3 regions of the Bacillus sp. OTU530 genome follow, and region 3 is predicted to be linked to each of the others. Evidence: riboswitches for the same ligand, from Rfam matches in the RefSeq annotation. Region 3 holds a riboswitch; each other region holds the start of a gene.
The links. A riboswitch is a leader RNA that binds a small molecule or an ion and turns the genes downstream of it on or off. The one in region 3 is predicted to bind S-adenosylmethionine.
Positions count from the first base shown of each region.

Region 1: linked by a shared signal. The riboswitch ahead of AAHB12_RS14465 (phosphoadenylyl-sulfate reductase) and the one ahead of AAHB12_RS19570 (methionine ABC transporter ATP-binding protein) in region 3 are both predicted to bind S-adenosylmethionine.
Region 2: linked by a shared signal. The riboswitch ahead of metK (methionine adenosyltransferase) and the one ahead of AAHB12_RS19570 (methionine ABC transporter ATP-binding protein) in region 3 are both predicted to bind S-adenosylmethionine.

Region 1 is NZ_JASATP010000017.1:85,351-96,101, reverse strand. It holds gene liaF (cell wall-active antibiotics response protein LiaF) at 1-100, opposite strand, end outside; gene AAHB12_RS14510 (PspA/IM30 family protein) at 321-959, opposite strand; gene AAHB12_RS14505 (lmo0954 family membrane protein) at 979-1,332, opposite strand; gene AAHB12_RS14500 (murein hydrolase activator EnvC family protein) at 1,812-3,089, shown strand; gene AAHB12_RS14495 (NAD(P)-binding protein) at 3,549-4,145, opposite strand; gene AAHB12_RS14490 (sirohydrochlorin chelatase) at 4,114-4,872, opposite strand; gene cobA (uroporphyrinogen-III C-methyltransferase) at 4,873-5,649, opposite strand; gene cysC (adenylyl-sulfate kinase) at 5,689-6,282, opposite strand; gene sat (sulfate adenylyltransferase) at 6,295-7,443, opposite strand; gene AAHB12_RS14470 (inorganic phosphate transporter) at 7,440-8,498, opposite strand; gene AAHB12_RS14465 (phosphoadenylyl-sulfate reductase) at 8,521-9,222, opposite strand; SAM riboswitch class I at 9,376-9,481, opposite strand; gene lysA (diaminopimelate decarboxylase) at 9,955-10,751, opposite strand, start outside.
Region 2 is NZ_JASATP010000043.1:26,133-36,883, reverse strand. It holds gene AAHB12_RS23700 (MogA/MoaB family molybdenum cofactor biosynthesis protein) at 1-449, opposite strand, end outside; gene moaA (GTP 3',8-cyclase MoaA) at 464-1,486, opposite strand; gene AAHB12_RS23690 (NarK family nitrate/nitrite MFS transporter) at 1,918-3,243, opposite strand; gene AAHB12_RS23685 (hypothetical protein) at 3,450-3,956, shown strand; gene AAHB12_RS23680 (hypothetical protein) at 4,129-4,335, opposite strand; gene AAHB12_RS23675 (DUF2785 domain-containing protein) at 4,454-5,275, opposite strand; gene metK (methionine adenosyltransferase) at 6,068-7,267, opposite strand; SAM riboswitch class I at 7,410-7,519, opposite strand; gene pckA (phosphoenolpyruvate carboxykinase (ATP)) at 7,822-9,408, shown strand; gene AAHB12_RS23660 (ABC transporter substrate-binding protein) at 9,630-10,628, shown strand; gene AAHB12_RS23655 (ABC transporter ATP-binding protein) at 10,641-10,751, shown strand, end outside.
Region 3 is NZ_JASATP010000029.1:20,688-31,438, reverse strand. It holds gene adh (aldehyde dehydrogenase) at 1-139, opposite strand, end outside; gene AAHB12_RS19595 (arsenate reductase family protein) at 403-759, shown strand; gene gcvH (glycine cleavage system protein GcvH) at 809-1,192, shown strand; gene AAHB12_RS19585 (toprim domain-containing protein) at 1,482-1,826, shown strand; gene AAHB12_RS19580 (thioredoxin family protein) at 1,838-2,158, shown strand; gene AAHB12_RS19575 (hypothetical protein) at 2,246-2,590, shown strand; SAM riboswitch class I at 2,815-2,922, shown strand; gene AAHB12_RS19570 (methionine ABC transporter ATP-binding protein) at 3,021-4,049, shown strand; gene AAHB12_RS19565 (methionine ABC transporter permease) at 4,039-4,707, shown strand; gene AAHB12_RS19560 (MetQ/NlpA family ABC transporter substrate-binding protein) at 4,725-5,552, shown strand; gene sufC (Fe-S cluster assembly ATPase SufC) at 6,196-6,978, shown strand; gene sufD (Fe-S cluster assembly protein SufD) at 6,997-8,289, shown strand; gene AAHB12_RS19545 (cysteine desulfurase) at 8,289-9,509, shown strand; gene sufU (Fe-S cluster assembly sulfur transfer protein SufU) at 9,499-9,933, shown strand; gene sufB (Fe-S cluster assembly protein SufB) at 9,964-10,751, shown strand, end outside.

The DNA of each region.
Region 1 (10,751 bases), on a different contig from region 3:
CCGGTTCAAAGTTATGCGTAATAATATCAATGAGGAGTCCAATCCCAAACAAAATGGCGGCAATCGCGACAATTTCCGTTTTTAGCAGCTGCCGTTTCATACCTCTCTCCTCCTTTCCCAGTTGTAATAAAGAAAACTCGCCGATTGGCGAAGACAAAGGTGTAATTGCCCTTACACTATATTCCTAAAATTTCCAGATACATCGAATGACTTGCCAGCTAGGAAATTTATGCTTTCTTAAAGTATGAAACAGAAGAAAAGGAATTGTTATGCAATTCCTTTTCTTCTCTACTATATCATAAGCTGCTAGACAATGGATGTTATGAATGTGCAGATTCTTTCAATTCTTTTTCAAGTTTAGCAATTCTGTAATCAAACGTGTCACGCTCATATGCCTCGTGTACTCGAATCTCCAGATCACGCATGTGCTCTTCAATCTCTTCAAAACGTATAAATGGATTATCTTTAGACATTTTTCCAAGTGTGTCATGAATACGGCGGTTGGCGTGCGCCATATTTTCTCGTGCCATGAGCTCCATCCGCTTTGTCTGCATTTCCTTGAGCTTGTTTTTCATCTCAGTCAGCTGGCGTTGTAATTCTTCGACCTGCTCCGCTGTTTTTGCATGAGCATCCGCTAAACGTGATGCTTGCCCTTCATAATATTCCGCTTCCTTCCATGCCCTCGCCTCTAAATCAGCAGCACCTGCTTGACGCGCAATATCAGCCTGCTGCTTCCGTTTTTCTGCCATATATGCTGCCTGCTCTTTCTCACGAAGAAAGTTCGTCTTCAGCATGCCGTGACGCTCAATGAGCTGTTCAATTTTTTTTGTCTCTTGTTCACCATCACGTAAGTATTGATTCAGGAGGGCAATCGGATTTTGACGCTCCTTCTCATCAAGTGCATTATGGAGATCCGCCATTACAATATTACGAATTCGTTGGAATAAGGATTGTCTCATACATATCTCTTCCCTTCTCTTAATAATGTTTCATTACATGGTCCCATTCATCTTCAAAACTACGAAACGATTTGTACGCATCTTCCTGTTTTCTGCCGCCGCATTTAGTCTTGTAATTGCGATACCCGTAATACAGTAGTGCAATTGCCCCGACTCCAATAATAGCTGGGAAATTCCCCAAAACAATGGACAGGCCAATCAAACCGATAATACCCCAGAAAAACTTTCCTAGCAGCGCATCGGCTTTCAGAAATGACCTGAAACTCCAATACGCAATCGCTGCTCCAATCAATAAGCCCACAATATGACCGAGCGTGGCGAGCGCAATGATAACGAGTACTCCCGCTGCTAAAAAGGTGAGAAACTTTTTCATACCTTTTTGCCTCCCTTCATTTTGATACTCTTATCTTATCTGAAACGAAGCATCCTCATAACGAACCAAGGAACGGTTTTCACTAGGACTTTAGACCGACTTCACCCTCGGACTCGCAAAGTTTTCTATCGCACCGCTCCCCAAACAAATTCCTCTTTCAGGCTTTCACTTCCCAATTATTTTTCTATTTCAGCAGCCACTTTAAAAAATCGTTTTTTTAATATGATTAAATATCGTTTAATAAAGATATTTAATCATAACCAACTTCTCATTCATTCCTTAAGGTTATAAGCCCTAAAACAACCTAATCACACTATATGCAAATAAATATGTAAAAAACGAACTATATTTCAGATAACTTCAGTACATTTGCATAAAAATCTAACATTCTATTAAATTTCTTTACATTATGGTAAAAATAATAGATTCTTCTTTCATTCTATGGTATAAAAATACGGTAGAGAAAGGGGAACGCAACAATGAAGAAACATACTGTTTTGAGTATGCTAGCGACAGGAGCCTTTTTACTTGCTCCAACAGCTTCCATATATGCAGAAACAAACCAGGATAAATTAAACAGCATTGAATCGCAATTGAATGGAACATCTCAACAACTAGATAACCATAAGCAGGAGAAACTGCAAATCGAACAGGATATTGCACTTCTTCAGCAGAAACTAGATGAACTGAATACAGCAATTGCTAACACAGAACAGGAACTAGCAACAATTGAACAACAAATTAAAGAAACAGAAGCTGTAATTGAAGAAAAAAATCGTCGTATCGGGTACTTACAAGTACAAATTGAAAAACGACAGGTTCTCATCGATCAGCGTCTGCGCACACTGCAGGAGCAGCCTCGCAGCACCTTAGTCACAGAGTTGATTATCAACTCTAAAAACATAACCGATTTATTGGAAAAAATGTATTCTGTGTCGCTTATCTTAAATTCTGATAATGATATTTTACAAGAGCAGGCACGAGACAAAGATGCTGTCGAAACTGAACAGAAAGCAGTAAAAGAACAGGAAGCGGCATTGCAGCAACAAAAAGAAATGCAGGTACAAAAGCAGCAGCAGCAAGCGGCAGACAAGCAGCAGCAGGAAGTTCTTATGAATGACATGCATGCAAAGCTATCGCAAACGATGGAGGAAATCGAAAGCACTGAAGAAACAAAAGCGCTTTTAGAAGCACAAAGACAAGCGACTCAGCAACTTGTGGAAGCGGATAAACGTGCAGCAGCTCAGGCAGCGGCTCAGGCAGCTCAAGCAGCAGCGGCTCAAGCACAGGCTGCGGAGGATGCAAAAAAGGCAGCTGCGCCTTCCGCTGGAGCATCCAGTCAACCTAGCGTAGCAGCTGTCAATCAAGGCGGATTCATCAAACCTGCAGCTGGCGCTTTCACATCAGGCTTCGGAGGAAGATGGGGGAAACTGCATGCAGGTGTAGATATTGCGGCATCAGGAACAGTGCCGGTTGTAGCGGCGGCAGATGGTGTTGTCATACGCGCCTATGCTTCAAGCAGCTACGGAAATGTTGTATTTATTTCGCATCGCATCAACGGACAAACCTACACAACTGTATATGCACACTTAAGCAGCTATTCTGTTGGAACAGGACAAACTGTAAAGCAAGGTCAGCAAATTGGAATCATGGGTAATACAGGGGATTCACAAGGGCAGCATCTTCACTTTGAATTGCATGTAGGAGAATGGAATCTAGCAAAGAGTAACGCAGTAAACCCAATGCCATACTTATAAAAGCAAAATCGTTATTTTGCTGCTGTTTCTTCCAAACATAAAATGTTATTCACCTTGTTGGTTTAGGGTTACCTTACAGCCAGCAGATGAATAAACCGGAAAATACCGAAAAAGGATCTCAGTTAAATATTCAGCTAGGATCCTTTTTTCCATTCATATCCCTTACTTGGACCTTTGTTTGCTTATTAGGCGGGATTTTTCTTAATGTTAAGTACGCAAAGCGAACATGCGGTTTAGGCGGAGAATATTTATGAAAACCTCCTACCTGCCCTTGGGTGAAAACAGAGGCGTAGTTGCCCTTATACTGTATTTCTAAAATTTCCGACTACGTCGAATTGGCTCTTAGATGGAAATTTATACATTCTGAAAATGCAAAGAAAGCACTACCGAACGATAGTGCCTTTTCTGTAAAAGTCCCTTTTTACACTGAGGATGTGGCAACCACGCCATATCAGTGTCTTATAAGTTCTCTAAAAACTGCTGTTGTTTTTCCAGCGAGCCTATATACTCCGATTTAAGTACCTCCTGCAGCAATACATTCCGCACTGCTTTGTTGTGAGCAGAAGCTTTCACTCTAATCCGACATTCATATAAAAAATCCAAATACTGCTCATACTCTTCGCCATATGTATCCGACAGATCATCCCGAATTTTCTTTGCAAGTTTCGGACTAGCACCGCCAGTGGAAACAGCAATCATTAATCGGCCGCGCTCAAATGCAGCTGGAAGATGAACATTTCCTGCAGTCGGATCTGTAATGACGTTCACGAGCTGGTTCTCGCCCGCCTCCGCTGCAATTCGGGTGTTAAGCTCCGCGTCATCTGTCGCGGCAATAATGAGAAGCGCTCCGACAAGGTCTGATTCTTCATATGTCTTCGCAAGCCACGTAATGTGCCCCTCTTCAGCAAGTTTTTGTACCTTTCCATCAGCTTCAGGACTAATAACAGTCACATGGGCTCCTTCTCTGACAAGCGGCCCAATTTTAAAAAGAGCCACCTTGCCGCCGCCAACAACAACAACACGCTTATTTTGTATGTGTAGCGTAAGTGGGTACATACTCTTCTCCTTCCATTGCTTCCTGTACGCGCGTGGCAAGAACCTTGCGCAAATTTGGATGGTAGCCTAAGTAATCACAGAGTATAAGCTCTTCCCGTCCTAACTTCTTAATCGTTCGTTCCATCTTTTTCATTAGAATACCGGTAAACAATAAGTACGGCACAACAAACACCTGTTTATGACCCGATGCAAGCGCCATCTCTAACCCTTGCTCAAAGCTTGGTTCCGCTGCTGCCAAAAAGCAAATATCAACCTTCTGGAACGGGTATGTATGTTGTAATCGCGAAGCGATATTCCCCATATCACGTTTTACGTCCGGATCACTGCTGCCGCGTCCAACAAGCAATACCATCGCATCTTCAGCAATACGCTCCTTACCGATTCTCTCCAGCAAAATCGACACAATTTCATCATGCACACCAAACGGCTCACCATACGTTAAAGTTACATCTGGATAATTCTGCTTTACTTCTGCTAATTCATTCGGAATATCTTCTTTAGCATGTGCAGCAGTGAGCAATAAAATTGGCACGGCCGCAACACGCGTTGCTCCTCTTTCCACACACACTCGTAAGCCTGCTTCAATGGATGGTTCTGCTAATTCCAAAAAACATACCTCTTGAATTGGTACATCTATGTCAGCCATTGCTTGAGAGACAAAGAAGCGCGCTTGTTCGCACGCTTCTTTCACTCTGCTGCCGTGGCAAATGTATAATACTGCTTGCATTTACAACGCCCCGCTTGCATAGTAATTTTTGGATGTTTGTTGTTCAAACCATTGGATCTTGTCCCGGTAGCGAACAACCTCGCCAACCACAATCATACTTGGGTTTTGTACTTCTTCCTTTTGCGCGATAGTAACAATTGTTCCTAATGTGCCCGTTACTGTACGCTGTGATACAGTTGTGCCCCATTCAACAAGCGCAACCGGTGTTTGCTCGCTTTTTCCATGCTGCAATAACTTGCCGCAAATGTATGGAAGATTCCCTACACCCATGTAAATCGCCAGCGTATCAATTCCCTTTGCCAGGCTCTCCCATTTCGTATCCTCTTCCTGACCCTCGCGGCGGTGACCTGTAATGATGGCAAAGCTGGCACCAGCATCACGATGTGTCACCGGAATGCCAGCGTAAGCAGGAGCAGCAATGCCAGATGTAATGCCAGGAACGATTTCAAACGGAATATTGTTGTCAGCTAGCGTTTCCGCTTCCTCAGCGCCGCGTCCAAATACAAAAGGATCTCCGCCCTTAAGTCTTGTTACCGTTTTTCCTTCCTTCGCAAGCTTTACAAGATGAGCATTTATCGTTTCCTGCTGCATAAAGTGGCAATCAGGGAGCTTTCCGCAAAAAATCAAATCTGCATCCTGCTTCGCATGGGACAGTAATTCCTCATTCACCAGCCTATCATACAAAATGACATCCGCCTGCTGAATACACTTAAGTCCCTTCACAGAAATCAAATCAGGATCACCTGGTCCTGCTCCCACAAGGTAGACCTTTCCCATTTTGCCACCTCCCATCACAGTGCATTCTTCTGTCTATACTTAAATGAATTGCTTCTCTTTTAAATATTGGATAACTTGGTCCGCACATTCCTCAATAGAATGTAAGTGTGTGGAAACAACGATTTCAGGATTTTCTGGCTCTTCATAAGGAGAGTCAATACCTGTAAATTGTTTAATCTCGCCGTTGCGCGCTTTTTTATACAAGCCTTTTGGATCGCGCTTCTCACATTCTTCAATCGGGCAGCTCACAAATACTTCAACGAACTCGTCCGCTTCTAAAATATCGCGTACTTGTGTACGATCTGCACGGAATGGAGAAATAAACGCAGTTAATACAATTGTACCACTGTCCACAAATAGCTTTGCCACTTCACCGATGCGGCGAATATTTTCTGTGCGTGCTTCCTCAGAAAATCCTAAGTCTTTGTTTAAACCATGACGGATATTATCCCCATCTAATACATAGTTACCAACTTTTTCTTGGAATAGCTTACGAGCTACCGCATTGGCAAGCGTAGACTTGCCAGATGCGGATAAACCTGTGAACCAAAGAACAAAGCTATGATTTCCTTTTTGTTCGCGACGCTCTTGCTTGGAAACTGATGCCTCATGCCATACAATGTTCGTGCTCATTGTTTCTCCCCCTTAAGCGTTCACTGGCTGCTCTTGCATGCCACGAATTAATACTTCTACTACTTCTTTACGGCTGAATGTGCTTGGCGGAAGCTGACCGCTGCGAAGCAATTCACGCACCTTTGTTCCAGATAAAATCACACGGTCTTCAGCACCATGCGGACATGTTTTCGAAGAAGCCATACCTTCGCATTTTGTGCAGTAGAAGCTATGCTCGAAGAATAACGGCTGAATGCCAAGCTCTTCTGCTGTAAAGTTGGAGAAGATGTGCTGTGCATCATATGTGCCGTAATAGTTACCAACACCTGCGTGGTCGCGGCCAACGATAAAGTGTGTGCAACCAAAGTTTTTGCGAACCATTGCATGGAAAATCGCTTCACGCGGTCCTGCATAGCGCATTGCTGCAGGGAACACAGCCAAAAATACACGATCCTGTGGATAATAGTTCTTTAAAAGTACTTGATAGCTTTCCATACGTACGTCAGCTGGAATGTCATCAGATTTTGTTTCACCTACAAGCGGATTTAAGAATAAGCCGTCTACGATTTCAAGCGCAGCTTTTTGAATATATTCATGCGCGCGGTGAACTGGATTACGCGTTTGGAACCCAACTACCGTTTTCCAGCCAAGGTCTTGGAACTTTTGACGTGTTTCAGCCGGATCTAAGCGGAATTCAGCAAATTGATCCTTCTCTGTACGTTTTACTAACGTAATCGCTCCACCTACATATACAGACGGGCGCTCTAGCATTTTCTTTACGCCTGGATGCGCAAGGTCTGTTGTGCGGTATACATTTTCCGCTTCCTTTTGTTTGTCTGGCACATAGATGTCACCAACTGTAAGTACACCGTATGTTACGCCGCCTTGTACTAAGCGTACCTCTTCACCTGCTGTAAGCTCGTTTGCTTTTTCTTCTGTTACAGGAAGTGCAATTGGAATACTCCAAACTGTTCCGTCAGCAAGACGCATACGTTCTACAACAGAATTGTAGTCTTCTTGGTTTAAAAAACCTGTTAATGGGCTGTATGCACCGACTGCAATTAACTCTAGGTCGCTAAGTGCAGTATTGTCTAACTCAATTTCCTTTTGGATATGCGCTGTGCTGTACGTTTCGTCTACGCGATTAATAAGAACACCGCCATGTGCTGTAATACTTGTCATCTTGAAATTCCTCCTACTTCCTGTTTCGTATGTTTTAATAAGCTAATGACTCCAAGTGTTGCGATAATTCCCGCCCCAACAATAAAGATAGAATACAAATCACTTTCTAGCAATAGTTTAACGCATGTATAAGATACTAAAAGCGATAAAAACGGGGCAACAAACCACACCTTGAGCATTTGCGAAACAACGCGTTTTTGAAAGACCTTCTTGCCTTGCTGCGCGGAGCCCATGCCGATAATAGAAGATGATGTAATTTGTGCAATCGGCAATGGAATCCCAAATAAAGCTGCTGTAATCACGAGAAATGAGCTGGTAGCAGAAACAGAAATTCCTTCAATCAAAGAAACAGATGTAATTTTCTTCCCATTTGTTTCAAGAACTCGACTTCCTAAGAGAAAAGCTCCCAAGGCAACAAAAATACCACCTAAAAGCAACCCTGTTTCCACTGAAAGCAAATGAGCCCCAACTAACGGAGCAACTGCATTTGCTACGTTTTTCATTCCAGCTGAGTAGGCCTCGAAGAAACCTGTCACAATAACAAGAATTGTAAAAATTGGCTTCCATTTTCCTTTTTCTAAATCAGGATACTTGGAATTAAGCCTATGAATAAGCTTTCCAGCAACATAAGTAATACTGAAAGCTACTACAGGGGTGATAATCCAAAAAGCAACGATAAACAAAAGTTTCTCCACATACAATACTTGATATGCAATCCCCACCCCTGCAACAGCACCTATCGTAATCTCACTGGTAGAAAGCGGAATACCGAGAATATTTGCCGTAAATAAGGCAATTGTTGCTGCAAGTAATGTAATAATAACAATTTTTACTGTAAAGATATCCTCAGGAATAATGCCTGAGCTAATCGTTTTTGTAACCTTTTGGCCCCCAAATACAGAACCAGCAATGATAGCAGCGCCACATATGAGCAGCGCTACCCATTTCTTCTTAATGGCTCCTGAAGCATATGCGACCCCCATTGAGGCAGCTGCTCCACTCGCCCCTATATTCATCGCAAACAATAACGCTGCACAAAATGCGAGAGCTACCATATTTTCTTTTCCCCTTTACTTCTTACTGATGAAGCCCGCATTCTGTTTTACCTGTACCTGACCAACGTCCAGAGCGATCACTGCTGCCACCCTCTGAAGGACGTGTGCATACCTCACAGCCAATGCTCGGATAGCCGATATCATGAAGCGGATTGTACGGAAGGTCATGCTTGTATACATAACGCCATACTTCCTTCCATGTCCAATGAATCAGCGGACATACTTTGATAGAATGGAAACGGTGATCATGATTTAAAAACTGTACATTTTGGCGCGTCGGCGACTGCTCGCGGCGCAATCCAGAAATCCACGCCTTCCCTTGTGCAAGAGCCTTTTCAAGCGGAACAATCTTCCGAATATTGCAGCATGCGTTCGGGTTAGACTTCCATAATTCCGCACCATGCTCTGCCGCCTGCTCTTCTAGCGTAAGCTCTGGCTTTTGTAACACAATTTGAAGTCTTGGGAACCGTTCTTTCACTCTTTCAATTAATTCATACGTTTCTTTAAAATGAAGATCTGTATCTAAAAATACAACCTTTGCATCAGGCTTCACTTGATCAATTAAGTGCAGAAGAATCATCCCCTCTACACCAAAGCTGCATGCATAGACAACATCGTCTCCATAATGATCATACGCCCATCGTAAAACCGAAAGCGCACCTTTTGTTTCATCGTCCTCATTAAAATCAATGGCTGGTGCATCCCATGTTTCATATGTTAACATGTCATTTCCCCCTCTTTTGGTAACATCTATATTCCACTGCTATGTAGGAAGGAGCTGTCTTGTTCCGACGCTGCAGTAACCTTCCTAAAATACTCCCTATCCGTTTGCACTAAAAAAATCTTTCCATTTCGAAAAGACTTTCGAGGCGTCTTAACCTTATCTCTCAAAATGAGATTCCATTTTGACGGATTAGCACCTTGCATACATGCAGGTTGCCGGGTTTCATCGGGCCGTGTCCCTTCACCTCTCTGGATAAGTAATTAATTTGTATTGTATCACAATTACAGCTAATTGCAATCCTAGTTTTCTGATATGAATTATATTTTAAAAGAATTTTTGAAAATATGAAAATATATTGCAGTACACTTCTGATAAAGTTTATATGTTACTATTGCTCTGAAAACGCAGTAAGCCACCGTTTCTTCTCTATTGTAGGCGCCTTCTGCTATTACTTTTCCCTGTTTTCCAAAACTACACTTTCTCTTTCAATAAACATACAATTCCGAGTAAGTGAATAGGGAATTCATGTATTTCTGCCTGAAGCAACGGTTGCTCTGTAGGTTTGCACAGCTTGCTTTACCTCGGGAACAAAGCAAATGATAAGCACTTTTTCCGCGAAGGTCCCCTTGTGCGCAAGACTTGCGGCGATACAATTATGTTAATTTCTTACAAAAATAGGCGAACAACGTACTGTTGTCCGCCTATTTTTTAATTTTTTTCATCCTCTTGCTTTCATACGAGCTCACTTGCTCGAATACGATCCTTTTGTACAAGGTCTTCTAATGTTTCCCGCTCCACAACAACTTGCGCTTTTCCGTCCTTTGCAAATACAACTGCAGGGCGCGCGATACGGTTATAGTTATTTGCCATTGAATATCCGTATGCCCCTGTGCAAGAAATCGCAAGTAAATCCCGTGACGCCGCTTCTGGAAGCTCTATATCCCAAAGCAGCATATCGCCGCTTTCGCAGCACTTGCCGGCAATCGATACAACTTCCTTCGACTCTTCATTTGCTCGATTCGCCAAAATTGCCTCATACTTTGCACCGTACAACGCAGGGCGTATATTATCTGTCATTCCGCCATCCACGGCCACGTATTTACGAATACCTGGGATGTCTTTAATAGAACCGATTGTATACAACGTTGTGCCAGCATCACCGACGATGCTGCGGCCTGGCTCAATCCAAATTTCCGGCAGAGGATAATTACGCTGTGTAAACTGCTCGCGCACCGCATCAGTCATCTCTTTAATATATTGTACGGCTGGGAGCGGCGTATCGCCTTCTGTATAGCGAATGCCAAAACCGCCTCCGAGATTTAAAATCGGCATTGTATGTCCTGTTTCGGAGCGAACAGTATCTACAAATGTTGCTAATACTTCGACTGCACGAACAAATCCATCCGTTTCAAAAATTTGGGAACCGATATGAGAATGGATGCCAAGCACATTGTAGTACGGCTTCGTTACAGCATGCTTCACCGCCTGCAGCGCCTGTCCGCTAGAAACGCCAAAACCAAACTTTGAAT
Region 2 (10,751 bases), on a different contig from region 3:
GCAAGACGGACAGCACCTGTAGAGCCTGGCATGGAAAACACTGCCTTTCTATCAATCGTACCGGCAATCGCACGGCTCATGATCGCTGCACTGCCGATATCCTCCGTGTAACTTAGCATCCGAAACAATTCGCCAAACCCTACAATTTCTTTCTCAATGAGTTCACGCACTGCCTCAATCGTTACATCTCTTCGCGTAATACCTGTACCGCCGTTTGTAAGAACGACATCAATATGAGGATCATGGCAGCCGGACAACACAGCCTGCTGAATGCTTTCTTTGTCATCTGTTACAATCTCGTAAGCACCGACAGTTATCCCGTTCTCTTCCAGCAGTCCAATCATAGCAGCGCCGCTTTTATCCGTTTCCTTTGTTCTTGTATCCGAAATTGTAATCACCTTACAGCGAACATGCTCCGCTCCTCGTCTTTTATGCTCTTGTACGCTCATACACTATCCCCTTCTTACCCGCCGATATACGACATTTCAATCGGCTTTCTTTGTTTTCCTTGCTCATAATAGGAGGACCGCTCCTCAGAATAACGATCATCACGCTTTTCCCATGTCCCGCATATTGTTGCAAACAGTTCCTCATCTGAAGCACCGGAACGGATAAACTCACGAAGCGGCGTGCCCTTTTCGGCAAACAAACATGTGTATAGGTGACCATCAGCCGATAAACGTGCACGTGTACACGAAGAACAAAAAGCTGCGGATACAGAAGAAATAAAACCAACTTCTGCTTGAGTACCTACATAACGATACCGCTTCGCTACCTCTCCTGCATAATCAGGAGCAATAGGCTCAATCGGCGTCTCGCTATGAATCATATCGTGAATTTGTTTGCTTGTAATTACCTCATCAAGCTTCCAATTATTCGTTGAACCTACATCCATAAATTCAATGAATCTAAGTGTAATTCCCTTTTCCCTGAAGAAATGGGCCATCGGCAATATTTGCGAATCATTCATACCTTTTTTCACGACCATGTTAACCTTGACTTTTAACCCGGCTTGCACGGCTGCCTCAATTCCTTCTAATACTCTCTCGGAACGAACACCTACTCCGTTCATCTTCGTAAATATATCATTATCGAGCGCATCAAGGCTCGCATTAATCCTTTGGATACCCGCTTGCTTTAAAATCGGTGCATATTTCTTTAACAAAAGACCATTTGTTGTAAGAGACAAATCCTTCACTCCATCAATTGCTGCAAGCATCTCGATGAGCACGGGTAAATCCTTGCGAAGGAGAGGCTCTCCTCCAGTCAAGCGAATCTTTTCTACACCAAGGCGGACAAATTGTTTGGCAAGCCGAGTGATTTCCTCAAAGGTGAGCAGTTGCTCACGCGGCATAAAACAGTGATTCGGACCAAATTCCTCAATCGGCATACAATAAATGCAACGAAAGTTACAGCGGTCTGTCACTGAAATGCGCAAATCACGGAGCGAACGTTTATGCGTATCCTGTACTTTTCTCTCTTCCATCGCAGCGCTCTCCTTTCTGTCACTCTTACTCTTGTTAGAACATCTTTTATTGTAACGCTGAAACGTTAGAAATTCCAACATAAACGTTGTAGTTATTAAGAAAAGCGGCTACATCCCGCTTTTACTCCCGCAGTAAAACATCCTTTGCATAAAATGCACGGCTTTAGCGAAATTAATCCTTCATGGAGGCTTTCCCTTTATTTTCACCACAGAAGGCGCCTTTTTCCTTTGGTGTTGAAGTTATTTTGTGAAGAAGTAAGCCATGGGAGCTAGATAGCAATCCAAAAATCCCCTTTTTGTTGCGTGAGAAAATCTGACACACCCCCACTATATTCCTAAGATTTCCGACTACGTCGAATTGGCATCGGGCTAGAAATTTATGCTTTCTTACATTGAAAAAAAAGGGAAAGAGTACTTCTTTCCCTTTAGCATTAACATTTTATTTTCGCATTCCTCCTTTGATAGAAATACCAATTTAAACCAAAGGAAATGATATAAAAGACGATAAAAACGTAGAACGCTGTTGCATGTGTTCCTGTCGTTTCTACAGACCATCCAAACAATTTCGGAATAAAGAAGGAGCCGTAAGCTGCAAACGCTGCTGTGAATCCTAGTACTGGTGCAGCTTCTTTAACAGGAAAGATGTTTGGAATCATTTGGAATGTAGAGCCAGAACCAATACCCGCTGCCACAAATAATACAAGGAAGGATGCTAAAAAGCCATTAAAATCCTTTTGAGCCAAGAAATGAATAACGCCTAGCGCCCCGATTGTCATCACAACAAGCGTAAATGCCGTTACTCTAGAGCCGCCAAATTTATCAGAAATCCAGCCGCCAATCGGACGACCTGCTGCTGCTAACAATGCACCTAAGAAGGCAAGCGATAATTTTTCAGGGAATTGTGCTTTTAATAATAACGGAAATGCTGCAGAATACCCAATAAAGGAACCGAATGTTGCAACGTATAACCAAGTCATAATCCAAGTATGTTTACGCTTTACAATCACAAATTGTGCAGCTGGAGATTGCTTCACCCCCGGAACATTATCCATTCCGAGCAATGCTGCAAGCGTTACAATGATAATTGGAATGACCCAAATAAATGCTGCATTTTGCAGCCAAAGCTCTTGACCATTTTGCAATACTTGCCCTTCGCCGCCAATTGCTGCGAATGTGCCTGTTGTAATAATTAAAGGTGTAACAAACTGTACGACGGAGACACCCATGTTTCCTAGACCGCCATTAATACCAAGTGCTGTGCCTTTTTCTTTTTTTGGGAAGAAGAAGCTAATATTTGCAACAGAAGAAGAAAAGCTTCCGCCGCCAAGTCCACAAAGCGCTGCTAATAGAAGCATAGTGGAATATGGCGTGTCTGGATTTTGCACCGCCACTCCAATTCCAATTGCCGGAACTGCGAGAATAGCTGTAGAGAATACAGTCCAGTTACGTCCCCCAAACTGTCCCACACCGAACGTATATACGAAACGAAGTGTTGCGCCGACAAGGCCCGGAATTGCCGCTAATGTAAATAATTGCTCTTGCGAAAAGGCAAAACCGATATCATTTAATCTTACTGCAACAACAGACCAAATTTGCCAAACAATAAAAGAAAGCATTAACGCTGGAACAGAGATCCAAAGATTTCTTGTCGCATGGCGCCTTCCTTCCGCTGCCCAAAATGTTGGGTTTTCAGGATCCCAGTTAGCACCGATACGACCTTGTTTTTTCTTAAACTGTTTCTCTACAACAGTGGCCATATACATTCCCCTCTCTGCATTTGAGTTATTTTCATTTCAATTTTGATAGTATGGAGTGCGCTCTCTATGCTTTTATCTTATAGTGGTTGCAGAAAAAGAAATGTGATATTTATCACAAAATCAGGCTTACCTGTGACCATGTTCACAGAATATTCATCACCAGTAAGCCATAATAAAATTACAATAGTAATGAAGGGGGCTTTACGATGTTAAAGACGAGAATTACATATCAGACTGGCAATCCCGCGGAGTATATCCAAGCGCTTACCACAAGCGCTTTAGATAAATTGGTTACGATAGAGGTACGTGAGGAAACGAAGGAGGTTTCTGTTTCTTTTTCCGAAAAGCTATCATACGCACAATACGCCTTAATCCATCGTTTTCTTATTATACTGGCAGAAAAAATAAATGGACGCATCTTCGATAAAGGCAGCATGCTCGGCTATTTGCAAGATGGCACCCCTGCTTACATCGTAACAAACTGGGATGAGTGGAGCCGCTTTTTACATGAGAAAAAATTGCACTCCTCTCAAGGAGAATATGTCCATGTATACGCGAACAGCGAACTTCTTGAAAGCGGTATTTTATTGGAGTATGAAATGAGCAAGGAAGGAGAGGCATTTGCAATTACAAGCTGCACATTACTTACTTCAGAAGGGGAAGCAACCCTTCATGGGGAGGCGCTTGTATTAGAGGCGGAGCAGAGATTTTAAAGAAAACTCGCTGACTGGCGAGCCGGTAGGCGAAGACAGAGGCGAAGACAGAGGCGTAGACAGAGGCGTAGACAGAGGCGTAGACAGAGGCGTAGTTGCACTTATACTTTCCTACAGTGTAAAAAAATCCCCGCCAAGCGGGGATTTTCATCGGTTCTATAAATAAAACGATTTACATCTGTTTCTTCTTAGCCTTTTGCATAACAACGATCAAATAAAACATAGCTAAAAAACCAACTACTCCAAATCCTAGGGAGAGATAATCCGGTGTTTTAAAATTTTGTCTATTTGTTATCCATTGATAAATCGATTGAAGTGGAGCAACCGCAACAATCACTAATACAATCCAATAACCATAGCCAGAGATTTTCTTCATCATACACACTCCAATATTAGCTATACATTAGAAGCCCTTTTTTGCTTACCAGGTCCTGCTTTTCATAATACTGTAAATATTTAAAAAGGACTGTCCCATTTAGCAGGAACAGTCTTTCCTTTCATTCATGCTCCCGTAATCTTAGCTGCTGCAACGTCTCACGTAACATGGATGCAATATTATCATCTGTTACTCGAAAATATAAGCTGCACAAAAACATCTTGATGTTTTGCGTTACAATATCTCGAGCCGGCTGCACTGCCTCTTCTAGCTCAACAAAGTTTACAATCCAAGCTGCCATATACATTTCATTAATAAGTCCCTTTTCCCAAAGCGCAAGTACCACACGTACAAAATGCTCATCTTCGAAATGAGCATACACTTGCTCTCCCTGACACACCTTTTCCTTAATCACCTCTAACATCGCATATGCAAGAGATGCCTGCTCCTTTGTTAAACAACGAGCAATTGCAGCAAGAGCATCAGCTGCCTGCACAACAGCCTGTGCTTTTCCTTTTTCTTTTATATATCCTCTTACATCTTGTTCCAAATACAGATACTCTATCATTTGCTCGGCAACACTCTCTAGCTGCTCCTCTGATAAAAACGGATCACGTTCATGAAAAGATAGAATAGCAGCCAAAATAGAAGCAGAAGCAGCTCGCCGAAACACAGAATCTGTTCCATCCTCACCAATTCCATACAATAAATAATCTGGACTTAACGCTTGAAGCAATAGGCCTCTTAGCTCCTTATGACGAAACACCCCGTTTGCAATCCAGCTTGCTAACACCTCATAAATCAACTCACGGAAATCAGCATCAGTTGAACCAATTTCCTCCATAATTATTTGCGTATACGGATAAGCATCCGTATCATCAGGCACCGCGTACCTGTGATCTCGAATGAGGCGAAGCTCAGACTGTACAGTATCTTGTTCCATTTTTATCTCCCGCCCTTTACACAATTGTAGATCGATCTTTGCTATGTATAACACCTTTCAAGCATATAACATACAGCCAGAACAATGCTACTCGTTTCACTAAAGAAAACCCGCCGACTGGCGAGCCCTGCCTTTGGTCGAAAACAGAGGCGTAGCCCTACTTATACTGTATTCCTAAAATTTCTCACTACGTCGAATTGGCTTCTAGCTAGAAATTTATACTTTCTTAAAGTGTAATAAAAGCCTTGAGTCACGTTCTTTGACCCAAGGCTTTTCACACATATGTGATGGAATTGTATCCGAATGCACTTGTCATTCTGCTGTTGCTCTCTAGTTTATAGCTGTGTATCATATATCCTCGTATCATACATCCTTTGTATTTGTACTTTATGTACAACAGAATGCATAATTCTTTCATGTTCGGATCCTTTGGAGGTAGTCCAAACCACCCCGCTTAAGAATACACTCAGACAAAGCAGCCAAAACAAACACGCAATTTTATTAATCATTGCAGTCCATCCTTCCTTTCCCCTTTACACTGGTTATGCTCCACAAAGGGAACGAACAGAAAATGCATCTGCAGGCTTATTGTTTGAGGAAAAGAAACGATGCACTCATTCCTTTTTTTCACAACTACAGGGAACCGAACAGCCCGTGTTGATCGTGTAGCTGATTGACGTAGCTCTACTTATACTGTATTCCTAAAATTTCCGGCTACGTCTCACTTCTAGCCGGAAATTTATACTTTTTCAAATAAAAAAGACCCATGCGCTGCATAGATCTTTTTCATGATTATACCCCTGCTTGCTGACGAAGCGTATCAGCTTTGTCTATACGCTCCCAAGTAAGGTCAAGCTCGTTGCGGCCAAAGTGACCGTACGCTGCTGTTTTCTTATAAATCGGGCGACGTAAATCAAGCATTTTAATGATACCTGCTGGACGAAGGTCAAAATTTTTACGAATCAAATCAACCAATACATCCTCAGACACTTTTCCTGTTCCAAATGTATCAACAGAAATAGATACTGGCTGCGCTACACCAATCGCGTATGCAAGCTGTACTTCCGCTTTATCCGCAAGCCCTGCTGCTACGATGTTTTTCGCAACGTAACGAGCGGCATATGCTGCAGAACGGTCTACCTTTGTAGGATCCTTACCGGAGAACGCACCGCCGCCATGGCGAGCATACCCGCCGTATGTATCAACAATGATTTTACGGCCTGTTAAACCAGCATCCCCTTGCGGTCCACCGATTACGAAGCGGCCTGTTGGGTTAATAAAGTATTTTGTATTCTCATCAACAAGCTCAGCTGGAACAACTGGCTTAATTACATATTCTTTAAGATTACGCTCGATTTGCTCATGCGTTGCTTCTGGATGGTGCTGCGTGGAAATAACGATTGTATCAACGCGAACCGGCTTTCCATTTTCATCGTATTCAACCGTTACTTGTGTTTTACCGTCCGGACGAAGGTACGGTAATGTATCATCCTTGCGCACTTCTGTTAAACGGCGGGATAACTTGTGTGCAAGAGAGATTGGAAGAGGCATAAGCTCTTTCGTTTCGTTACATGCAAAACCAAACATTAAACCTTGGTCACCAGCACCGATTGCTTCGATTTCTTCGTCAGACATAGAGCCTTCACGCGCTTCCAGCGCTTTATCTACACCCGCTGCGATATCAGCAGACTGTTCATCGATAGAAGTTAATACCGCACATGTTCCAGCATCAAAGCCGTACTTTGCACGAGTATAGCCAATTTCACGGATTGTTTCACGAACGATTTTTGGAATGTCCACGTATGTAGAAGTTGTAATTTCACCAGCTACTAGCACTAAACCTGTTGTTACCGTTGTTTCACAAGCTACACGTGCGTTTGGATCGTTTGTTAAAATCGCATCCAAAATAGAATCTGAAATTTGGTCACAAATTTTGTCCGGATGCCCTTCGGTTACAGACTCGGACGTGAAAAGACGACGCTTGTTTGTCATTGGTAAACCTCCCCTAATCTATTATGTACGGAACTCATCCCTAAATTAAATTGTCATACGACATTCTTAAAATTCCCAAGAAAGCAAAATAAAAAACCTTTCCATCTGAGGAAAGGTTGAATGTGTCATTTCTTGCCTTTCACTCTTATCGTTCAAAGCATTGCTGCCTTGCATCAGGTTGAGCACCTTTACCTTTTCGGTCAGGTTGCTGGGCTTCATAGGGCCTGTCCCTCTGCCAGCTCGGGATAAGAGAGTATCCGTCTTAAAGCTATAGTATAGAAATAACACTACTTTGTCAATTCATTCCCCTTAAATTTCAGCAAAAAAATCCTGCTTATTATGTGTTGGTACATGTATTCTAAAACGAATAATAGTACACACCAATTCATCTAATAACATCTTGATCAATTTTTATAACAGGAAAAATCCCCAAAAAGTGTAAACACACAAACATAAACCAATAAATAGTATACACTATTTAAAACAATGTGTTATACTTTTTATGGGTAATGTGAGATATTTTTCTATAATTCAAACAAAGGATGGTTTTGATGATGAATACTGTGAATGTCCAAATCGGGTTAAATGAACTATTAAACGGAAGCAATGCACATGTTCAATTAAGCGTACCGCAATTGGTAGAAAAGGTTTTAATCCGAGAAGAAGGAAGCCTAACTTCAACAGGTGCTGTTTCTGTTTCAACCGGAAAATATACAGGGCGTTCTCCCAAGGACAAATTTATTGTCAGCGAAGCATCCGTCAAGGATAAAATTGACTGGGGCGTAGTGAACCAGCCAATTGCTGAAGAAACCTTTCACCACTTATACACAAAGGTACTGGAGCATTTAAGAGAAAAAGAGGAGCTTTTCGTATTCAAGGGCTTTGCTGGCGCAGACCGTAACTACCGCCTTCCCATCCAGGTTGTAAATGAATTCGCATGGCACAACTTATTTGCCCAGCAGCTATTCATCCGCCCGACAACACAGGAGCTTGCAAACCACGAAGCACAATTCACCATCGTGTCTGCTCCGACATTCAAAGCAGACCCAGCACTCGATGGAACAAAATCGGAGACATTCATTATCATTTCCTTTGAAAAGCGGATTGTACTGATTGGAGGTACAGAATATGCAGGAGAAATGAAGAAATCCATCTTCTCCATTATGAACTATTTACTTCCAGAGAAAGATATCCTTTCTATGCACTGCTCGGCCAATGTAGGGGAAGAAGGAGACGTTGCACTATTCTTTGGTTTATCCGGTACAGGAAAAACAACCTTGTCTGCCGATTCAAACCGTAAATTAATCGGTGATGATGAGCACGGTTGGTCTGACAACGGCGTATTCAATATTGAAGGCGGCTGCTATGCAAAATGCGTAAACCTATCCCGCAAGAAGGAACCTCAAATTTTCGACGCGATTACTTTCGGCTCTGTATTAGAGAATGTTGTGTTAGATGAGAATACTAGATTTGCAGATTATAATGATACCTCCTTAACAGAGAATACACGTGCCGCGTATCGGATTGATGCAATTGAAAATATTGTACTTCCAAGTGTTGCCGGTCATCCGAATACAATTGTCTTTTTAACCGCGGATGCATTTGGCGTACTGCCTCCTATCAGTAAATTAACAAAGGAGCAAGCCATGTACCATTTTTTAAGCGGCTACACAAGTAAGCTTGCCGGTACAGAACGCGGTGTTACATCTCCGCAGGCGACCTTCTCAACATGCTTTGGCTCCCCGTTTCTGCCATTACATGCATCCCGCTACGCAGATATGCTTGGTCAAAAGATTGAAAAGCACGGGGCAAAGGTATTCCTTGTGAATACTGGTTGGACGGGCGGAGAATACGGAACTGGAAAACGAATGAATCTTGCGTATACGCGTGCAATGGTGCAGGCCGCGCTAAGCGGTGAGCTCGACCGTACGGAAACGGTGAAAGACGATATTTTCGGTCTAGACATTCCACTTCATGTGCCAGGTGTACCAGATGATGTCTTAACACCGAAAAAAACATGGGCTGATCCAGCTGCCTACAAGGCAACAGCATTAAAGCTTGCGGCACAATTCAAAGAAAACTTCAAAAAGTTCAAAACGGTTCCTGAGCGTATCGTGAAGCTTGGCGGTCCCATGATGTAACCTGTTGTCTCATACCGCTTAGGGAAAGCCTACTCTTCTAACAAAACCTTGGCTTGTTGGAAACGAATTATATTAGAAAAAGAGCAGCCTATCGTGGCTGCTCTTTTTCTAATACAATCTTGGCTATTTCCGTTCTGGGACAAGCAAAAATTTTTCTAGGCGCTCACATATGGGCGTTTTTTCACATACAGTAAAATAGGCTTACTTTAGGAGGTGCATCTATGAAAAAGCTGGTTAGCGTATTAACAATTATAATGTTAAGCTTCTTTACATTTGTCGCATGCAATCAAACAAAACAAGTAAATATGCAAAAAGTTCGTGTCGGAGAGGTAACACACTCCTTATTCTACGCACCATTATATGTGGCGTTACAAAATGGATATTTCAAAGATGAGGGTCTGGACATTGATTTACAAACAACAGCTGGCGGCGACAAAACAATGACTGCGCTTCTCTCAAATGGCATTGATATTGCTCTCGTTGGTTCGGAAACATCGATTTATGTGTATAATCAAGGGGCGAAAGATCCTGTTATTAACTTTGCACAGCTCACACAAACAGATGGAACATTTCTCGTTTCCCGCAAGAAACTCGACTCCTTTAACTGGAGCGACTTAGAGGGAAGTGTATTTTTGGGGCAAAGAAAAGGCGGTATGCCGCAAATGGTTGGGGAATACGTCTTGAAGAAATACGGGATCAACCCGCAGCAAGATTTAACTTTAATTCAAAACGTTGAGTTTGCCAATATTGCAAACGCCTTTGCTTCTGGTACAGGTGACTTCGTTCAATTATTTGAACCAACCGCAAGTATTTTCGAAAAAGAAGGAAAAGGTTATATCGTAGCATCCTTTGGCAAGGAATCCGGTAAAGTTCCCTATACATCTTTTATGACAAAAGAAAGCTACTTAAAAGATAACAAGAAGGTCATCGAAAAATTCACAAGAGCCCTCTATAAAGGGCAGCAATGGGTGGATACACATAGTCCGGAAGAAATCGCAAAAGTAGTAACACCACTCTTCGAGGATACACCACAGGATATTATCGTTAAGGTCATTGAGCGCTATAAAAACCAAAACTCTTATGCAACAAATCCGATTTTAGATACAGAAGAGTGGAACAACCTGCAAAGTATTATGAAGGAAGCTGGAGAACTGCCAAAAGAAGTGCCATATGACATATTAGTGGACACTTCGATTGCGGAAAATGTCATTAATCAATAGGAGTGATTCCGCATGAGCTTTTTGACGATCCAAAATTTATACCATTGCTTTTTCGATGCCAAGGAAGCGAGGCTCGTGCTGGCTGATATTCATCTTCAGGTGGAGCAGGGAGAATTCATTTCT
Region 3 (10,751 bases):
ACACTCGCCCAGTAACAGGGGATATTGCATCAAAGTATTGTCCATCAACTGGAGCTGTCCATTTCCCTCTGATAAAATTGTCGTATCGGCTTTTAAATGAAATTTTTGCACCCTGTTCACCTGGTACTGCGTAGATCATTTTTGTTGCGTAAGCCATCCTCATTCCCCCTATTCTCACTATATTCACCTTTTATACATGCAAGTTGTGTGCCAAAATCAAGAGGACACTGCTGCTTTGAAATATGTGAGAGCGCACATCGTTCTCGATAGCGAACAAGAACACTTTGCAGGATAAACATAATAGACAGCGAAGAGTAGTATAAAGCTTGCCATAGGTGAGCAAATTAGGAAAAAAATACCCATCTATGCTACAATACAGATAGTAAAGGGCAGGTGATAGGTATGACAGTAACATTTTATTCTTATCCGAAATGCGGAACATGCCAAAAGGCAAAAAAATGGCTTGAAGGGCATGATATTTCCTACAACATGATACATATTGTAGAAAATCCGCCGTCTAAGGAAGAGGTGCGCAAGCTGCATCAGGCAAGCGATCTTGATTTGAAGAAACTGTTCAATACGAGCGGTATGAAGTATCGCGAGCTTGGCTTAAAGGATACATTGAAGACGGCAAGTGAAGAGGAAATGCTAGATCTGCTTGCATCCGATGGCATGCTGCTTAAGCGTCCTATTGTGACAAATGGCAGCAAGGTGACAGTTGGCTTTAATGAAGAGCAGTTTGAGAGAGAATGGCTGTAATGCCGACTGGGCATTTACATAATTGATACAAAGTATGGAGGGGACAAAAATGAACATTCCTAAAGAGTTGCGTTATTCTGAAGAGCACGAATGGGTGAAAGTAGATGGGAGCCGTGTAATCGTCGGTATTACTGAGTTTGCGCAGCATGAGCTTGGTGATATTGTATTTGTGGAGCTTCCGGAGGTTGGTGCTGCATTAAAGGCGAATGAGCCGTTTGGCAGCGTAGAGTCCGTGAAAACAGTTTCTGAACTTTATGCGCCTGTGAGCGGTAAAGTTGTGGAAGTAAATGAAAAGCTAAGTGATAGCCCTGAGCTTGTGAATGAGTCTCCGTACGAAGGTGCGTGGATGGTAGTTGTTGAGCTTGCGGATGCAGCTGAGCTTGATAGCTTATTAACTGCTGAGCAATATGAGAAAATGACAAATCAAGGGTGAAGAATGAGGAGACGGACAAACCGTCTCCTTCTTGCTTTTTACACTTTAAAAAAATATAAATTTTCCAACGAGAAGTTAACTCGACATATCGGGACATTTTAGGAATAAAGTGTAAGTGCAACTACGTCTCTGTCTGCGCCTGCCGGTTTGCCAATCGACGAGTTTTCTTTAGCAAAATTGACAATATTTGCGTATGGTCAGTTTCGATAAAACAGGAAACAAGACGAAAAGAAAGAATATACTATATATTAAGGTTGTATCATAGTCTACATTAGTCGGGTGATGCACAGTGATGGAAATGGAAAAAGTGATAATTGTTGAGGGAAGATCCGATAAGAAGAAAATTGCAAATCTTATTAAAGAGCCTGTAGAAATCGTATGCACAAATGGAACGATCAGTTCATCTAAAATGGACGAATTTGTTGACAAGCTCTATGATAAAGAGGTGTACATACTGGTTGATGCAGATGAAGCAGGCGAGAAGCTTCGCAGGCAATTCAAGCGTGAATTCCCGCATGCAGAACATTTGTATATTGACCGTACGTACCGGGAAGTAGCGACAGCACCAGTGCAGCACCTTGCAAGCGTGTTGCTTGGAGCAGATATAGACGTGTATGCAGAATTTTTAAAGTAAGGATGACGTGAATGATTGAATGGACAGGGGAAGATGTGGAAAGCAACATTCAAGAGGAAGAAGCAACAGTTCTTTATGTGCAGACGCCCATGTGTGGAACGTGCCAGCTTGCGAAGAGGATGTTAACAGTTGTAGAGGCGGCGCTTGAGCTTACAGTCGGTACGGTCAATCTCAATTATGCTCCTTATTTGGCGGAGCGATATGAGATTGAAAGTGTGCCGTGCCTGCTTGTTTTCAAGCGCGGCATTGTTGCGAAACGAATGTACGCGTTCCAGTCAGTAGACTTTATTTATAATGAATTGCAAAAACTCGACATATTGCCTAAGAAATAAGAAGAAAATGTCGAGCTATTATTAAAGGGTTGCTCTGTGAATAAATGGAAAATATATACAACACCTTATTCACGAGGAGTGATGGAAATGACGTTACAAGCATTGTTGCGGTCGTTTGCAAATTATGCAAGCACTCAGCAGCATTTAGAGCCGCTTTTGCCTTTGGAGGAAAAGGTTATGTGTTTTCGGTTTAAGGAAGAAAGCTGTGCTTTAAAAATGTCACGCCATGAAATCACATTGTTAGAAGGAGTAAAGGGAACAGATACGATTACATTTTGGAAAGAAGAGGACTTACATAGTTTAGTAAGCGGTCTTGTTCGGTTACAACTGCTGCTAAGGTGGAAGGGAACGGAGTATATAGGATCATACCGAACACTTTTATTGGCAGAATCGCTGTTTCATATATGCAAGCCGTTAGAAAAGGGAGCTTAAATGCTCGCTTTTTTTTTTGCATATTTATATTTTTTTAAAAAATTTCAAAAATAATAATTTTCTGTATTTTAAGTATAGAGAAATGTATTAAAATCATGGCATAATTTACTTTATGAGTTTCTTAAAATAATAATTTATTATTGTTGACATAGATATGTGAGATTGATAGAATTTCAATGATATGATAAAACATGAAACACATCAGGTAATTTATATTTGATGTTCTCTTATCAAGAGAGGTGGAGGGACTGAGCCCTGTGAAGCCCGGCAACCGTCAGCACATGTTGAAATGGTGCCAATTCCTGCGAAGCGAATGCTTTGAGAGATGAGAGGAAAGGATATACGGCGATTGTTCGAAACCTTTCTGCTTGTCTGAAGCAGAGAGGTTTTTTTACTGTAAAATATGATGTAATGAAGAGGTGAGAGGATATTGATTCTACTAGAGAACGTCCAGAAAATCTACCGTTCAAAAAGTGGAACAGTTACAGCTGTTCATGATGCAAATTTAGAGATTCGCCAAGGAGAAATCTTTGGCATTATTGGATATAGCGGAGCTGGGAAAAGCTCATTAATACGTATGCTGAATCAGCTGGAAAAGCCCACTTCCGGCCGGATTACAGTGGCAGGGCGTCTCATTTCTGCGATTCGTGGCAAGGAGCTGCGCAAGGCTCGTCAAGAAATCGGGATGATTTTCCAGCATTTTAATCTTCTTTGGTCCCGTACGGTACGCGAAAACATAGCGTTTCCATTAGAAATCGCTGGGGTTCCAAAAGAAGCGCGCCAAAAACGTGTTGATGAACTTATTCGTTTGGTTGGACTAGAGGGACGGGGAGATGCGTATCCATCACAGCTTAGCGGCGGGCAAAAGCAACGTGTTGGCATAGCGCGTGCGCTTGCAAATAATCCAAAGGTACTGCTGTGTGATGAAGCAACATCTGCTCTTGATCCGCAAACAACAGATTCTATTTTGGATTTATTAGTTGATATTAATGAAAGACTCGGCTTGACGATTGTACTTATTACGCATGAGATGCATGTAATCCGAAAAATTTGCCATCGTGTGGCTGTTATTGAGAGCGGGAACATTGTGGAGCAAGGCGAAGTTCTGGAAGTATTCAAACATCCCAAACATGCAACAACCAAAAAGTTTGTGCAGCAGGTTACTGAATCAGATGAAGCAAGAGAAACAATTGGACAACTGCTTCATAAGTATCCAGACGGAAAGATTGTAAAATTAACATTTGTTGGTGATACTGCGGAGAAGCCCCTTATTACGGATTTGATTCGTCATTTTGAAGTGGATGTTAATATTTTGCAAGGAGAAATTTCCCAAACGCAAAAAGGCTCCTATGGGACATTGTTTGTTCAGCTTCAGGGTGAGAATGAGGAGATTGTAAGAGCCATTGCTTTTATTCGAGGTAAGATGGTAGAAGTTGAGGTGGTCGAATATGAACAATGAGTGGTTAGAGCTAATTAAATTGGAAAAACTAATCGATGCAACGCAAGAAACCATCTATATGACAGCTATTTCAGTTACAGTTACATTCATTCTAGGACTAGCATTAGGATTACTTTTGTTTTTAACTAATAAAGGTAATATGTGGGAAAATAAGGCTGTCAATACGGTGATTGGATTGTTTGTAAACATATTTCGTTCAATCCCCTTCATTATATTGATTGTACTGCTTATTCCGTTTACAAAGTTACTTGTGGGAAGTATTCTAGGAGCCAATGCTGCACTGCCTGCTTTAATCATTGGTGCAGCACCGTTTTATGCCCGCATGGTCGAAATTGCGCTCCGCGAGATTGATAAAGGTGTTATAGAGGCGTCTTATGCGATGGGAGCTTCTAATGGACAAATCATTTTTAAGGTGCTTATACCAGAAGCATTGCCAGCCTTAGTTTCAGGGATTACTGTTACGGCGATCGCTCTTGTTAGCTATACGGCCATGGCCGGCGTTATCGGAGCTGGAGGGCTTGGAAACTTTGCCTATTTAGAAGGATTCCAAGGCAGCAATCCATTATTAACATTTGTTGCGACAGTGGCTATTCTAATTCTTGTGTTTATCATCCAGTTTACTGGAGATTATTTTACTAAAAAGTTAGATAAAAGGTAATTAGGGAGGAACGCAAAATGAAAAAACTGCTTAGTCTCATTGTAGCTGTTTTTGTTCTTGCTTTAGCGGCTTGCGGCGGAACAGACACTACAAAGGAAAAAACAGCTGATGGAAAAACAAAAATAATTGTCGGTGCATCCGCTGTTCCACATGCTGAAATTTTAGAAGCAGCAAAGCCATTGCTTGCAAAAAAAGGAATTGATCTTGAAGTTAAGGTGTTTCAAGACTATGTTTTACCAAACGTTGCATTAAAGGAAAAAGAAATTGATGCAAACTATTTCCAAACTCCAGGGTATTTAGACTTAGAGATGGAGAAAAAAGGTTATGACTTTGTGAGCATTGGTGAAGTTCATAAGGAGCCGATTGGAATTTATTCTAAAAAGTACAAAAGCTTAGCGGACCTTCCAGAAGGCGCAAAAATTATTATGAGCAACTCGTTCAGTGACCATGGACGTATTCTTCCGATTTTTGAAAAAGCTGGGTTAATCAAGCTTAAAGCGGGCGTTGGTGCGAATGCACGTGTGGAAGATATCGTAGAAAATCCAAAGAAACTAGACTTTTCAACATTGATTGAGGCGAAACTTCTCGCTACTTCCTTTAAAAATGGGGAAGGAGATGCTGTGGTAATTAACACAAACTATGCGCTTGAGGGGAAAGTAGATATTAAAAAATACGGCATTGCGTTTGAAGGAAGTGATGTTGTTCCTTCTAACTTAGTAGTTGTCCGCAAGGGTGATGAAAAGCGTAAAGAACTGCAAACATTGGTAGAAGTACTGCAGTCTAAAGAAATTCAAGATTTCATTCAAGAAAAATATCAAGGTGCTGTTATCCCTGCAAGTAAATAAACCATTTGAAGTCCGGTAGGTTTTGAAGGCTTCAAGGCTGAAAAGAACCCCTGTGATTCCCGCAGGGGTTCTTTTGATTCCACTGTAGGAAAGTATAAATTTCCAGCTAGAAGCCATTTTAACGCAGTCGGAAATTTTAGGAATGCAGTGCAAGGGCAACTCCCTGTCCTCGCTTAACGGCTTGCTAGTCGGAGACCATATGTAGTACTTCAGATTAAAAGTGAAAGTTAGGCGCTTTAGCAGGGCCTTCATGCTGCTGCGGGAGCTCTATAACATATTTCCTAATTCAAGTGCATATAGAGCCCTGTTTTTTTGCAGGCAATTTAGACAAGCACATTATTTTTTTTGAGGATAGTGTAGTATAATGGTGCTCGAGTTCATTTTACACTTTAAGAAAGTATAGTTGCGCGGAGAGTTCAAAAAATACATACAGTGCATTTGAAGGAAGCGTAAAACACAAAAAAATACAAATGATAAAATGGTACAAAGCAGTTGGGTATTTAATGGTTAGAAAATTCCGAAAATTTTCTAACTGTTTGATATATAATTTTAATTGATATAAAATAAGAATGAGAATAAAATGAGAATGTGAAAGTTCTATAACAATTTTTCTTCTATATAGAAATAAACTGGAGGTATTGTGATGGCTGGTTCAACTTTAACAATTAAGGATCTGCATGTATCCATCGATGAAAAAGAAATCTTAAAAGGCGTAAACATTGAAGTAAAAGGCGGAGAAATCCATGCAATCATGGGTCCGAACGGAACGGGTAAATCAACGTTATCTTCTGCAATTATGGGTCATCCGAAATATGAAGTAACAAGCGGAAGCATTACGCTTGATGCTGAAGATGTATTAGAAATGGAAGTTGACGAGAGAGCTCGCGCAGGTCTATTTTTGGCAATGCAATATCCAAGCGAAATTAACGGCGTAACAAACGCAGACTTCCTTCGCTCTGCAATGAATGCACGTCGTGAAGAGGGCGATGAAATTTCTCTAATGAAATTCATCCGTACATTGGACAAAAACATGGACTTCTTGGAAATGGATTCCGCAATGGCACAGCGTTATTTAAACGAAGGCTTTTCTGGGGGCGAAAAGAAGCGTAACGAAATTCTTCAATTAATGATGCTTCAGCCGAAGTTTGCTATCTTAGATGAAATCGATTCTGGATTAGATATCGATGCGTTAAAGGTTGTTTCTAAAGGAATCAACGAAATGCGTGGTGAAGACTTTGGCTGCTTAATTATCACGCACTATCAGCGTCTTCTTAACTACATCACGCCTGATTTTGTACACGTTATGATGAACGGTCGCGTTGTAAAATCTGGTGGTCCAGAATTGGCACAACGTCTAGAAGCAGAAGGATATGACTGGATTAAAAAGGAACTCGGCATCGAAGACGAAGCAGAGCAAGAAGCGTAAGCGGATAGGAGGATAATCATGACAATCGGTACACTACCATTCGATCAAGACTATGTTCGTCAATTAGCAAGCGGAGAGCCTGCATGGTTGACGGAGCTTCGCTTACAAGCCCTTGCTAAAGCAGATGCACTTCCAATGCCGAAGCCGGATAAAACGAAAATCGGCAAGTGGGATTTCATCGGTACGGGACGTACGGCAAAGCAAGAGGCTGTAAGTTCTCTTGAAGAGCTTCCAGAGGATGTAAAAAAGCTTTTCAACACAGAAGAAGAGAAAAACGTACTTGTACAGCGCAGCGGCACACCAGCTCTCGTTGTATTATCTGAAGAAGCAAAGGCAAAAGGCGTTATCTTCACAGATATCGTAACGGCAGCTCGTGAGCACAGTGATTTAGTGCAAAAGTATTTGATGACAAAGGGTGTTAAGATCGATGAGCATCGCTTAACAGCTCTTCATGCAGCGTTAATTAACGGCGGCGCGTTTGTATATGTTCCGAAGAACGTTGTACTTGAAACTCCGCTTCAAGCTGTATTTGTTGTAGATAGTGAAGAAGCTAACGTATATAACCACGTTCTTGTTGTGGCGGATGAAAACAGCTCTGTAACATATGTGGAAAACTACGTAGCGAATGAAAATACAACAGGTGTTGCAAATATCATCGCTGAAGTAATTGCTGAGCAAGGGGCACTAGTGAAATTTGGTGCGGTTGATCTTCTTTCTAAAGGGATCACGACTTATGTAAACCGCCGTGGTACAGTTGGCCGTGATGCTCGTTTAGAGTGGGCGCTTGGCTTAATGAACGATGGCAATACGATTTCTGAGAATATTACAAACCTGATGGGTGATGGCTCTGTTGGTGATACAAAAACAGTAACAGTCGGCCGCGGTGAGCAAATCCAAAACTTCACAACAAGCGTTGTGCATTTTGGTAAAAACTCTGCAGGTAATATCTTAAAGCACGGTGTACAGAAGGATGCAGCAACATCTGTTTTTAATGGTATTGGCAAAATCGAGCATGGTGCTTCCAAATCGGATGCGCAGCAGACATCTCGTGTGCTGATGCTGAGCGAAAAAGCGCGCGGTGACGCAAATCCAATCTTGTTAATTGATGAAGATGATGTAATGGCAGGACACGCAGCTTCTGTAGGACGCGTAGATCCGTTGCAGCTCTATTATCTAATGAGCCGCGGTATTCCTAAGAAAGAGGCTGAACGCCTAGTAATCCATGGCTTCTTGGGACCAGTTGTGAACGAGCTTCCAATTGAAGGAGTAAAAGCACAGCTTGTTGAGGTCATTGAAAGGAAAGTTCGCTAATGGATATTGGAGCAATACGCCAACAGTTTCCCATTCTTCATCAGCAGGTGAACGGTAAACAGCTTGTGTATTTGGATAATGCTGCAACTTCACAAAAGCCGCTTTCTGTTATTGAGGCGCTGGATCATTACTATAAAGAGTATAATTCCAACGTACATCGCGGTGTTCATACACTTGGTACGAAAGCAACTGATGCGTACGAAGGAGCGCGTGAGAAGGTTCGGAAGTTTATTAATGCCCGTTCCATGCAAGAAATTGTATTTACACGCGGAACGACAACAGCGTTAAATATGATTGCTAGCAGCTACGGTATGGAGCATGTTGGTGCTGGTGATGAAATCGTGATAACGTATATGGAGCACCACGCGAATATTATTCCATGGCAGCAGGTAGCAAAGAAAAAAGGGGCAACATTAAAATACATCCCTCTTCAAGAGGATGGTACGATTTCTCTTGAGGATGTGGAAAAAACAGTTACATCGAATACGAAGATCGTATCTGTTATGTATGTTTCCAATGTGCTTGGCACGATTAACCCAGTCAAGGAAATCGCTGAAATCGCGCATCGCAATGGTGCGATTATGGTGGTAGACGGAGCGCAAAGCACACCGCATATGAAGATCGATGTACAGGATTTAGACTGTGACTTCTATGTATTATCGAGCCATAAGATGTGCGGTCCGACTGGCGTAGGCGTATTATACGGCAAAAAGCAGATTTTGGAGAATATGGAGCCGGCAGAGTTTGGCGGCGAAATGATTGATTTTGTAGATTTATACGAATCAACATGGAAGGAGCTTCCATGGAAGCACGAAGCAGGTACACCAATTATCGGTGGTGCTATCGGACTTGGTGCGGCGATCGACTTTCTGGAAGATCTTGGTCTTGAAAACATTGAAGCCCATGAACACAAATTGGTACAGTACGCAATGGAACGCTTATCAGAAGTGGATGGCTTGACGATTTACGGGCCAAAGCATCGTGCTGGTTTAGTAACATTTAATATCGACGATGTGCATCCGCATGATGTTGCGACTGTACTAGATGTAGAAGGAATTGCGGTTCGCGCGGGACATCATTGCGCTCAGCCGCTTATGAGATGGCTGAAGGTGTCAGCAACAGCACGAGCAAGCTTTTATCTATACAATACAGAAGAAGAAGTGGACGCATTTGTTGAAGGGCTAATTAAGACGAAGGAGTATTTCACAAATGTCTTCTAATAATCTCGATGCATTATACCGACAAGTGATTATGGATCACTATAAAAAACCTCGCAACCGTGGTGTTTTAGGTGATGACAGTGTAACCGTAGATTTAAATAACCCAACCTGCGGCGACCGCATTCAGCTGACAATGAAGGTTGAGGACGGCATTGTACAGGATGCGAAATTTGAAGGAGAAGGATGTTCTATCTCCATGTCATCTGCATCAATGATGACGCAGGCAGTAAAGGGGAAAAAAGTGGAAGACGCATTGAAGCTGTCTGAAATTTTTTCCAACATGATGCAAGGAAAAGAATATGATGATAGTGTAGACTTAGGAGATATCGAAGCGCTTCAGGGCGTTTCGAAATTCCCGGCACGCATTAAGTGTGCCACTCTCGCATGGAAGGCGATGGAGAAGGGACTGCACGATCAGAATTAATGCTCTCGGGATATTAAGGAGGGAAATAAAATGGCGAAGCAAATGCCGGATATCGGCGATTATAAATATGGATTTAAAGATAAAGACGTATCAATTTTCCGTTCTAAGCGCGGATTAACAAAAGAAATCGTAGAAGAAATCTCCCGCATGAAGGGTGAGCCACAGTGGATGCTTGACTTCCGTTTGAAGTCACTGGAGCATTTCTACAACATGCCAATGCCGCAATGGGGCGGAGACTTAAATGACTTAAACTTCGATGAAATCACGTATTACGTAAAGCCATCTGAGAAGTCCGAAAAGTCTTGGGATGAAGTACCTGATGAAATTAAAGCAACATTTGATAAACTGGGTATTCCGGAAGCAGAGCAAAAATACCTTGCGGGTGTATCCGCTCAGTATGAATCTGAGGTTGTATATCACAACATGAAGGAAGACCTTGAAGCGCTTGGAATCGTATTTAAAGATACAGACAGCGCTCTTAAAGAGAATGAGGATATTTTCCGTGAGCATTTCGGAAAGGTAGTTCCTCCAACTGATAACAAATTCTCAGCATTAAACTCTGCAGTTTGGTCTGGAGGCTCTTTCATCTACGTTCCAAAAGGAGTTAAGGTTGATACACCTTTGCAAGCGTATTTCCGTATTAACTCTGAAAACATGGGACAGTTTGAGCGTACATTAATTGTTGTTGATGAGGATGCGCACGTTCACTATGTAGAAGGTTGTACAGCTCCTGTTTATACAACAAACTCACTGCATAGTGCCGTTGTAGAAATTATCGTGAAAAAGGGCGGCTACTGCCGTTATACAACGATTCAAAA